4 regions of the Thioalkalivibrio sp. ALE10 genome follow, and region 3 is predicted to be linked to each of the others. Evidence: predicted binding sites of a transcription regulator. Region 3 holds the regulator's gene; each other region holds the start of a gene.

Region 1 (2,199 bases), on a different contig from region 3:
CGGATAGTGACGCTGCCGCTGCTGGCGAGGATGGTAACGCGCTGGCCGCGCTGGATCACCTGACGTTCATTAACGTGCTGCTGGCCGATGACCTGGCCCTGGCGAATCGCGCGGCGGGTCTGCAGACCGACCACCTCGGATGCGTCCTCGAAATAATGGCTGGCCTGGCGCGACGTCTCGATGCGCTCCATGCGCAGATCGCCCGGCCCCAGGGTCTGCTGGCGCGACAGATTGCGGCGGGCCACCACCACCTCGGCGTGGCGTTCCACGGTGGCCGGAACGTACACCGACCAGGTCACCGGCCCGGGACAGCGGATGTTGACCGCGGTATTGCCCCTCGGGCGGCCGCCGGGCGGCAGCGAGGCCTCCAGGGGTTCTTCGCAGCGCTTGAGGCGCAGGCGGTCGTCGACATGACCGAGTTGCACCTCCACATCGTCGCCGTTGTGGTCCCCCAGCTGCTGGTGCAGGAACCGTTCCGCGCTGTCACGAATGTTCTGCACCGGCTCGATCTCCGCTTGCGCGGTCGGGGCGAGGAGCGCGAGCATCAGAAGAAGCGCACCCCCGCTGCGGCCCGGGCTGCGGTACGGGAGCAAAGCCTGTAACTTGAAAAGGTGCATGTCCGGTCACCGTTGACCCTGTGTCTTCGTGACGGAATACATGCAGCTTCTGTGCCATGGCATCCGGCGCCTGTCCTGCGCGTCCGATGCGTGGTTCAAGCTCCCGCCGGCGCGGCCGTTAGCAGGGAGAACAACCCAGGGGGCGAGAACCGTGAGTCAGTTTATTGACGACGTGAACCAGCGCACGCAGATGGTCGGGCAGAACCGGATGGAGCTTCTGCTGTTCTATCTGGGCGGCACGCAGACCTTCGGGATCAACGTGTTCAAGGTGCGCGAGGTGGTTCCGCTGCCGCAGTTGCGCCAGATTCCCGGGTCCGCCGGGGTGGTGCGGGGGGTCACCACCCTGCGCGACAAGACCGTGCCGATCATCGATCTGGCGCGGGCGATGGGCATGCAGTCGACGCGGGCCGGGGCGGACGGCCAGCAGAAGGTCGTGGTGACGGAGTTCAATCGCTCGGTGCAGGGCTTCATGGTGTCGGCGGTGGATCGCATCGTGAACGTCAACTGGGACCAGGTGAAGTCGCCCCCGCGCGGCACCGGGCGCGAGTCGTTTCTGGTGGCGGTCACTGAACTCGACAACAAGCTGGTGGAGATCATCGACGTGGAGCGCGTGCTGTCGCTGGTCAATCCGTTGCCCACCGAGGTGTCGGAAAGCGTGCGTTCCGCGGTGGCCGAGCAGACACCCGAGCGTCGGGAAATCGTCATCGCCGACGACTCGGTGGTGGCTCGCCGCCAGATCGAAAGCGCCATCCAGGGGCTCGAGTGGCCCTACGTGCTGTGCAAGGACGGGCGTGAAGCCCTGGATTACCTGGAGGCGAAAGCCGCCGAGGGTCCGATCCACGACACGGTCGAGCTGGTGATCTCGGATATCGAAATGCCGCGCATGGATGGTTACACCCTGACGGCAAAGATCCGCGAGAACGACCGGCTGCGGCCGCTGCGGGTGCTGCTGCATTCCTCGCTCAGCGGCGAATTCAATACCGACATGGTGCGTCGGGCCGGTGCGGATGCGTTCCTCTCCAAGTTCAACCCGGACGAACTGGCCAGTGCGGTCCTGGAACAGATCAACAAGACCGCCTGAGATGTCGGTGGTTGCCGGGGGCGAACGAGTGCCGGCCCGGCCGGGGCGGGTGGCCGGCGCTTGCCGCCCCTTTGCAGGCTGCGGACTCCCGCAAGGCCGCCTCGAAGCCCTATACTGTGGCGGCATGGAATCATCGAACCGAACAACCAGCGGACGGCGGACGGGCCCGGCACGCGTCAAGGCGGAGATGTGTGCGTGATCGATTCCCGTGACTACGAAGAATTCGCGCGCTTTCTCTCCGAGTGCTGTGGCCTGGTGCTGGGGGACAGCCGCCAGTACCTGGTGTCCAGCCGGCTGTCCCGCCTGCTGGATGAATTTGGCTACAAGGACGTGCCGGAACTGCTGCACGCGCTGCGCAAGGCGCCCAGCCCGAAGCTGCGCACGCGCGTCATCGATGCGATGACCACCAACGAAACCTCCTGGTTTCGCGACGGTTTTCCGTTCGAGATCCTGCGCCACGTGATCCTCCCGGAGCTGGCGTCCACTCGGTCGTCGATCAAG
Region 2 (2,199 bases), on a different contig from region 3:
CCCCATGCCCGGATCCTTCCAGCGTCGTGGTCAGTGAGAGTTTACTGCAGAAGCCCCAGCACGTTCTGCGGCACCGCATTGGCCTGCGACAGCACGGCGATCCCCGCCTGCTGCAGCACCTGCGCCCGAGTCAATTCCGCCGTCTCCGCGGCAAAGTCCGCATCCCGGATCCGCGAACGCGCATCCGACAGGTTTTCCGCGCTGATTTCCAGGTTGGAAATGGTGCTCTCGAAGCGCGTCTGCACCGCACCCAGCTCCGCACGCAGCGAGTTCACCTCGGTCAGCGCACCATCCAGCGCGCCCATCGCCTGCGTCGCGGTCTCGCGCGTCGTCACGTCGATGTCGTTCAGGGTGACCTCATTGGAGGTCTGCTGACCATTTCCTGGTGCGGCGGAAAAGAGCGCAATCTCAGTGGAATCTTCCAGTGTCACCTGCCCCCCGGACACCTCCAGGCCTTCCGTCCCCAGCTGCGAGGTAATGGCCACCGTCGTGTTGCCCGCGTTATCGACCCGCAACGCGGCCTGCAGGTTGGCATCCGCGACCGCTGCCGCATTGGTATCACCTTCCGCCGCTTCGCTGGCAATCTCGGCGTTCACCAGCCGCACCACATCCTCAAGGTTGTCCGCCTCACTCAGATCCACATCGATATCGCTGAAATCATCTCCTTCAATCCGAATGTCAGCGAATGCCACATCCGTGTCGATCTGCCCAATCTCTTCCTGTGAAAGCCCGTTGGCTCCCACCACCTCGGTGGTCCCCAGCTCGGAGGTCCGGGCATCCACACCGCTCACCGCGATGCTCTGGCCCTGGTTGGCCCCTACCTGGAAGAACAGGTCCTCCACCGTGCCATCCAGGATCCGGCCGCCATTGAACTCGGCCGAGTTCGCCACGCGGCTGACCTCATCCATCAACTGCTGCACCTCGTCGTTCAGCGCCTGACGGTCGGAGGGCGAGTTGGTGTCGTTAGCGGCCTGTACCGACAGCTCGCGTGCACGTTGCAGCGCGTCGCCAATGGTGTTCAGCGCGCCCTCCGCGGTCTGCGCGAACGAGATGCCGTCGTTCGAATTGCGCACCGCCTGGTTCAGGCCATTGATCTGGCTGGTGAAACGCTCGGAGATCGCCAGACCCGCCGCGTCGTCCTTCGCACTGTTGATGCGAAGGCCCGATGACAGGCGCTCCAGCGACTGCGAAAGCGCATTCTGCGAAGCATTCAGGTTCCGCTGCGCATTCAGCGACAGGATGTTGGTGTTGATGACTTGAGACATGGTCTTTTCCTCTTGCCATGACAGCCCCATGACGGGGGCCAACCGTGCGGAAACACTTCCGCTCCTGCAGCCGATAACGGCCGACCGGCAAGGAACTTTAGCCCCGGAGGAAATTTTTTCCGCCCCGCTGCGCCGCACCATGTCGCGCCGCAAATCCCTTTACCCGGATTCTGGCCGATCCCGGCGGCAATTACCTGCCGCCGCCGAAAAATCCCCGCAATCCATCACACAGCCGGATCCCATATCCCGAACCCCGCCACCCCGTGGGAGCGCGCTCGCGCGCGAAAACGCACCCGCCCGGACCACCGGCCCCCGAGATCACCCCAAAACGCAAAAAGGCCCGCCCCGATCACTCGGGACGGGCCCCGGGATGGCCCGCAGCACGGGCCCGGAGGAAGCCGAAGCCTTACTGCAGCAGACCCAGCACGTTCTGCGGGACCGCATTCGCCTGCGACAGAACCGAGGTCCCCGCCTGCTGCAGCACCTGCGCCCGGGTCAGGTCCGCCGTCTCCGCGGCAAAGTCCGCATCCCGGATCCGCGAACGCGCATCCGACAGGTTCTCCGAACCGATCTCCAGGTTCGAGATCGTGCTCTCGAAACGCGTCTGCACCGCACCCAGCTCCGCACGCAGCGAGTTCACCTCAGTCAGCGCTCCATCCAGCGCACCCATGGCCTGGGTCGCCGTCTCGCGCGTGGTCACATCGATGTCGTTCAACGTCACATCATCGGACCCGATCGCCGTACCAGTTCCAGCATCTGCCGTAAAGAGGTCAACCGTGCTTCCACCCTCCAGGGTCACTTGTCCCCCGGTCACCTGCAGGCCCTCCGTGCCCAGCTGCGAAGTGATAGCCACCGTCGTGTTGCCCGCGTTATCGACCCGCAACGCGGCCTGCAGGTTGGCATCCGCGACCGCTGCCGCATTGGTATCACCTTC
Region 3 (2,199 bases):
TCGGTGAGTTCCGCGGCACGCCCGGCGAATGCCTCGGCAATCGGCAGGGACGATTCCACTGCATTCAGGGTTTCGTGCGTGGCCTGTTCGGTCTGGGTCACCACGTAACTCAGACGCTCGCGCGCATCCGGAATCTCGTCCTGCGCCAGCTCGACCAGACGCGAATCGCCCCGGAAGCTCTCCAGTGCCTCGTGCAGTTCGCGGGTCAGCTTGCCCAGTTCGTCGAACAGTTCGCGTTCATAAGGCCGCGCGAGCTCCTGGATCAGGCGGCGCGAAGCCTCCTCGTCACCGCCTTCCAGAGCGCCCACCAGCTCCCGCGCCAGCGCGAGCCGGTCTTCCCCGGAGGCATTCTCTTGTTCGGTCATCGGGTCTCTCTTGCCGTGTCAGCCGGTCGCGGTATTCAGCCTTGAGCTTCAATACGTTCGAAGATCTTTTCGATCTTCTCCTTGAGCGTCTCGGCCGTGAAGGGCTTCACAATGTAACCGTTCACGCCGGCCTCTGCCGCCTCCACGATCTGATCGCGCTTGGCTTCGGCCGTGACCATCAGCACCGGCAACGATTTCAGCCGCTCGTCCTTGCGTACCTCGCGCAGGAGGTCGATGCCCGGCATGTTGGGCATGTTCCAGTCGGTGATCAGAAAATCGAAGTCGCCGTTCTGCAGCATCGGCAGGGCCGTGCTCCCGTCGTCGGCCTCCATGGTGTTGTTGAAGCCAAGATCCCGCAGGAGATTCTTGATGATGCGCCGCATCGTGGAGAAGTCGTCCACGATCAGGATTTTCATACCCTTGTCCACAGTTCGCTCCGGGAATGTGTTTGAACCTTAGAATATCTGCAGGGACTCGACGTCTTCGAGCCACGAGCCCAGACGCGCCCGCAGACGGTGCACCGCCTGGCTGCGGATCTGGCTGACGCGCGATTCGGTCACGTCCAGCACGGCACCGATCTCGCGCAGGTTGAGTTCTTCGGTGTAGTACAGGTTGAGCACCAGTCGTTCACGCTCGGGCAGATCGCCCAGTGCGCCGGCCAGTTCCTCGCGGAACTCCCCGGCCTCGATGCGCCGCGACGGGGACTGCTCCTGCCCTTCCAGCACGCGATCCGCCTCGCCCTCCGGGCCGCCCACCTCGTCCAGCGCGAACAGATGGGCACCGGCGTGATCATCCAGCATCTGGTAGTAGGTTTCCACCGGGACGCCCAGCTCCTCGGCGATCTCCGGGGCGCGAGCGGCGCGGCCCTCGCGGGCCTCCACCGTCTGCATCGCCTCGGAGATCCGCCGGCTGTTGCGGTGCACCGAGCGCGGCGTCCAGTCGCTGCGACGCAGCTCGTCGATCATCGCCCCGCGGATGCGGATCCCGGCGTAGGTGGCGAAGGTCGCCCCCTGGCCGCCTTCGAACTGCCGCGCGGCCTCGATCAGCCCAACCATGCCTGCCTGCACCAGGTCATCCACCTGCACCGAGGCCGGCAGCCGAGCCATCAGGTGATGGGCGATCCGATTCACCAGCTCGACGTGGTCCGCGACCAGCTGATCCGGTCCCCCGGTCCCCGCCCGGGCGTATCCCGAAAGTCTGTTCTTTGGCGTGTTCATGCGCTTTGCAGCATCCTCTCGACGAAGAATCCAACCCCCCCGCTGGCGCCGCGGGCCACCGGCCAGCCGTCGACCTTGCGCGCGAGCTCGAGGAACGCCCGTCCCGCCGGGCTGCCCGGAGACTGCTGCACCACCGGCGCCCGTTTCTGCACCGCCTGGCGCAGGGCATCATCCAGCGGAATCACGCCCACCAGATCCAGTATGACCTCCGGCAGATAGGTGGAACAAACCGCCTGCAGCTTCTGCATCACGCGTTCCGCCCCGGCACGGCCCTGCACCATGTTTGCGACCACGCGGAACCGGTTCACGCCATGATCCCGATGCAGGACCTTGATCAGTGCATAGGCGTCGGTCATCGATGCCGGCTCGTCGGTGACCACCACCAGGGTCTCCTGCACGGCCTGACAGAAACTGGTCACCGACTCCTGCAACCCGGCGGCGGTATCCACCACCAGCACGTCCAGCGGTCGCGTATACATGCTGAAGGCCTGGATCAGGCCGTGATGTTCCGGCCGGCTCAGGTTGGCCATGGTCGCGATCCCGGACGCGGAAGGCACCACACGGATTCCCTCCGGGCCCTCGATGATCACGTCCTCCAGATCCTCGACGTCCCCGGT
Region 4 (2,199 bases), on a different contig from region 3:
ATTCGAGTGCACTGCACCTGATTCAGCAGATCCGTGACGAGGCCCATCGTTTCGCGATCAGCGGTCATCGGGCGCGGCGGGCGAAGGCGCGCAAGGAGTCCACCCTGGAGTCGGTTCGCGGTCTGGGGCCCAAGCGTCGCACTGCGTTGCTCAAGCACTTTGGCGGGCTGCGCGGGGTCTCCCGCGCGGGGGTCGACGAGCTGGCCAAGGTGCCCGGCATCAATCGTCGCCTGGCGCAGGCGATCTACGACCAGTTCCACGAGGCCTGATCCGACATGTTTCCACGACTCCCCACCTGGCTGACCTGGTCGCGTATCGTGATGATCCCGCTGATGATCGGGGCCTTCTATGCGCTGCCGATGCCGGCGGCGGGGATCGTGGCGGCCATCATCTTTGCGCTGGCCGCGGTGACCGACTGGCTGGACGGTTATCTGGCCCGGCGCTGGTCGGTGACCAGCCGCTTCGGCGCCTTTCTCGATCCGGTGGCGGACAAGCTGATCGTCGCTGCCGCGCTGGTGCTTGTGGTGGACCACAACCCCGGTGTGGGGCTGGCGCTGGCCGCGATCGTGATCATCGGTCGCGAGATCGCGATCTCGGCACTGCGGGAATGGATGGCCGAAGTCGGGACTAGCGCGAAGGTGGCGGTTTCCTGGATCGGCAAGTTCAAGACCAGTGCGCAGATGGTGGCCATCTTTCTGCTGCTGTGGGCCGAGCCGGTGGCGGGACTGTCGCTGTTCCTGATCGGGGAATGGCTGCTGTATCTGGCGGCGGTGCTGACGCTGGTGTCCATGGTGCAGTACATGCTGGCCGCGGCCCGGGACGCCTGAACGAATTTTTCGGATCCGGTGTTGACGAAGCCGGCGCTGTCTGTAGAATACGCATTTGTCGACGGGCGGGAATAGCTCAGCTGGTAGAGCACAACCTTGCCAAGGTTGGGGTCGCGAGTTCGAATCTCGTTTCCCGCTCCAAACGATTTCCCGAAGCCCCGGCACCGCCGGGGCTTTCTGTTTCGGCGGCATCCAAGACCGTCGAACAAGCCTTGCCCCGGCTGGGTGGCAGAGTGGTGATGCAGCGGACTGCAAATCCGCGTACCTCGGTTCGATTCCGGGCCCAGCCTCCATCTTCGATTGCAGGCCCGCCGGCTTTATGCTGGCGGGCCTTTTCGTTTGTGGGGTGCCTGCCGGGGGGGTCGGCGCTCCCTTCGGGCATTCAAGGTTGGGGCCGAACGGCCGAAAACCCGGATGGAGGCGCCGGTGAATCCGGGCGCCCGCAATCCATGACCTCGGGGTAACTGCATGCTGCGTCGCCTGTACGACCTTCCCATCTGGCTGAGGCTGCTCGGCGTCATCTGGCTGACCCTGGTCTTCGTCTGGTCCGGCATGATCGGATGGGCGGTGCTGGAGCAGCGTGACACCGCCCAGGAGCAGGCTGGGCATTTTGCCGGCAGTCTGCACGAGATGACCTGGGCCGGACTGACGACCCTGATGATTACCGGCACCATGGATTCGCGCCACGAATTCATGGATCAGATCCAGGAAATGGGCGATGTTCGCGACCTGCGCGCGATCCGCGCCGCGTCGGTCACCGAGCAGTGGGGCGAAGGGACGGCCGACAGCGAACCCCGTGATGCGGTCGAGCGCGAGGTCCTGGATACCGGAGAACCCTTTGTCGAGGTTGATCGCGAGCGCGACCAGCTGCGCGTGGTGAATCCGATCCGCAATCATCGCGAATACCTGGGACGCAACTGCATGGCGTGTCACGGGGCCGCGGAAGAAGATGAGGTGATCGGGGCCACGTCCATGCGTCTCGACATGACCGAGGTGCACGAGGGGGCGACGAATTTCGGGATCCAGCTGTTCGGCTTCGCGATCCTGGTCAGCCTGCCGCTGCTGGGTGCGATCTTTCTGTTCATCCGCCGTTTCGTTACGCGCCCCCTCGCCGAGATGACGGAAGGGCTGCGTGACATCGCCGGGGGCGGGGGCGATCTGACCCGGCGGCTGGACGTGCACGGCGATGACGAGGTCGGGCGTGCGGCCCGGGCGTTCAACGACGTGATGGAACAGTTCCGCTCCCTGATCGGCGCAGTGGTCGGTTCCAGCGGGCAGCTCACTTCGGCGGCCGAAGAGGTCTCGAACGTGTCCGACCGCACGCGCGAAGGCGGGGATCGTCAGCGTCGGGAGATCGAGCAGGTGGCCACGT

What was found. The regulator FliA, encoded in region 3, starts transcription of late flagellar genes. The targets are predictions, from matches to a motif close to GCTAAAGTTNNNNNNNNNNCNGCCGATA.
Region 1: the regulator FliA is predicted to act here: its motif matches at 711-738, upstream of F788_RS0112225 (chemotaxis protein).
Region 2: the regulator FliA is predicted to act here: its motif matches at 1,340-1,367, upstream of F788_RS0111850 (flagellin).
Region 4: the regulator FliA is predicted to act here: its motif matches at 1,208-1,235, upstream of F788_RS0111335 (methyl-accepting chemotaxis protein).

The regions. Positions count from the first base shown of each region.
Region 1 is NZ_KB906458.1:11,066-13,264, forward strand. Features, by position in the region: gene flgA (flagellar basal body P-ring formation chaperone FlgA) at 1-545, opposite strand, end outside; gene F788_RS0112225 (chemotaxis protein) at 769-1,698, shown strand; gene F788_RS0112230 (protein-glutamate O-methyltransferase CheR) at 1,894-2,199, shown strand, end outside.
Region 2 is NZ_KB906456.1:155,669-157,867, forward strand. Features, by position in the region: gene F788_RS0111850 (flagellin) at 42-1,265, opposite strand; partial or broken gene F788_RS0111855 (flagellin) at 1,672-2,199, opposite strand, start outside.
Region 3 is NZ_KB906454.1:64,164-66,362, forward strand. Features, by position in the region: gene F788_RS0109625 (protein phosphatase CheZ) at 1-365, opposite strand, end outside; gene F788_RS0109630 (chemotaxis response regulator CheY) at 401-781, opposite strand; gene F788_RS0109635 (RNA polymerase sigma factor FliA) at 821-1,582, opposite strand; gene F788_RS0109640 (MinD/ParA family protein) at 1,579-2,199, opposite strand, start outside.
Region 4 is NZ_KB906456.1:53,037-55,235, reverse strand. Features, by position in the region: gene uvrC (excinuclease ABC subunit UvrC) at 1-269, shown strand, start outside; gene pgsA (CDP-diacylglycerol--glycerol-3-phosphate 3-phosphatidyltransferase) at 276-827, shown strand; tRNA gene F788_RS0111345 (tRNA-Gly) at 893-968, shown strand; tRNA gene F788_RS0111340 (tRNA-Cys) at 1,047-1,120, shown strand; gene F788_RS0111335 (methyl-accepting chemotaxis protein) at 1,296-2,199, shown strand, end outside.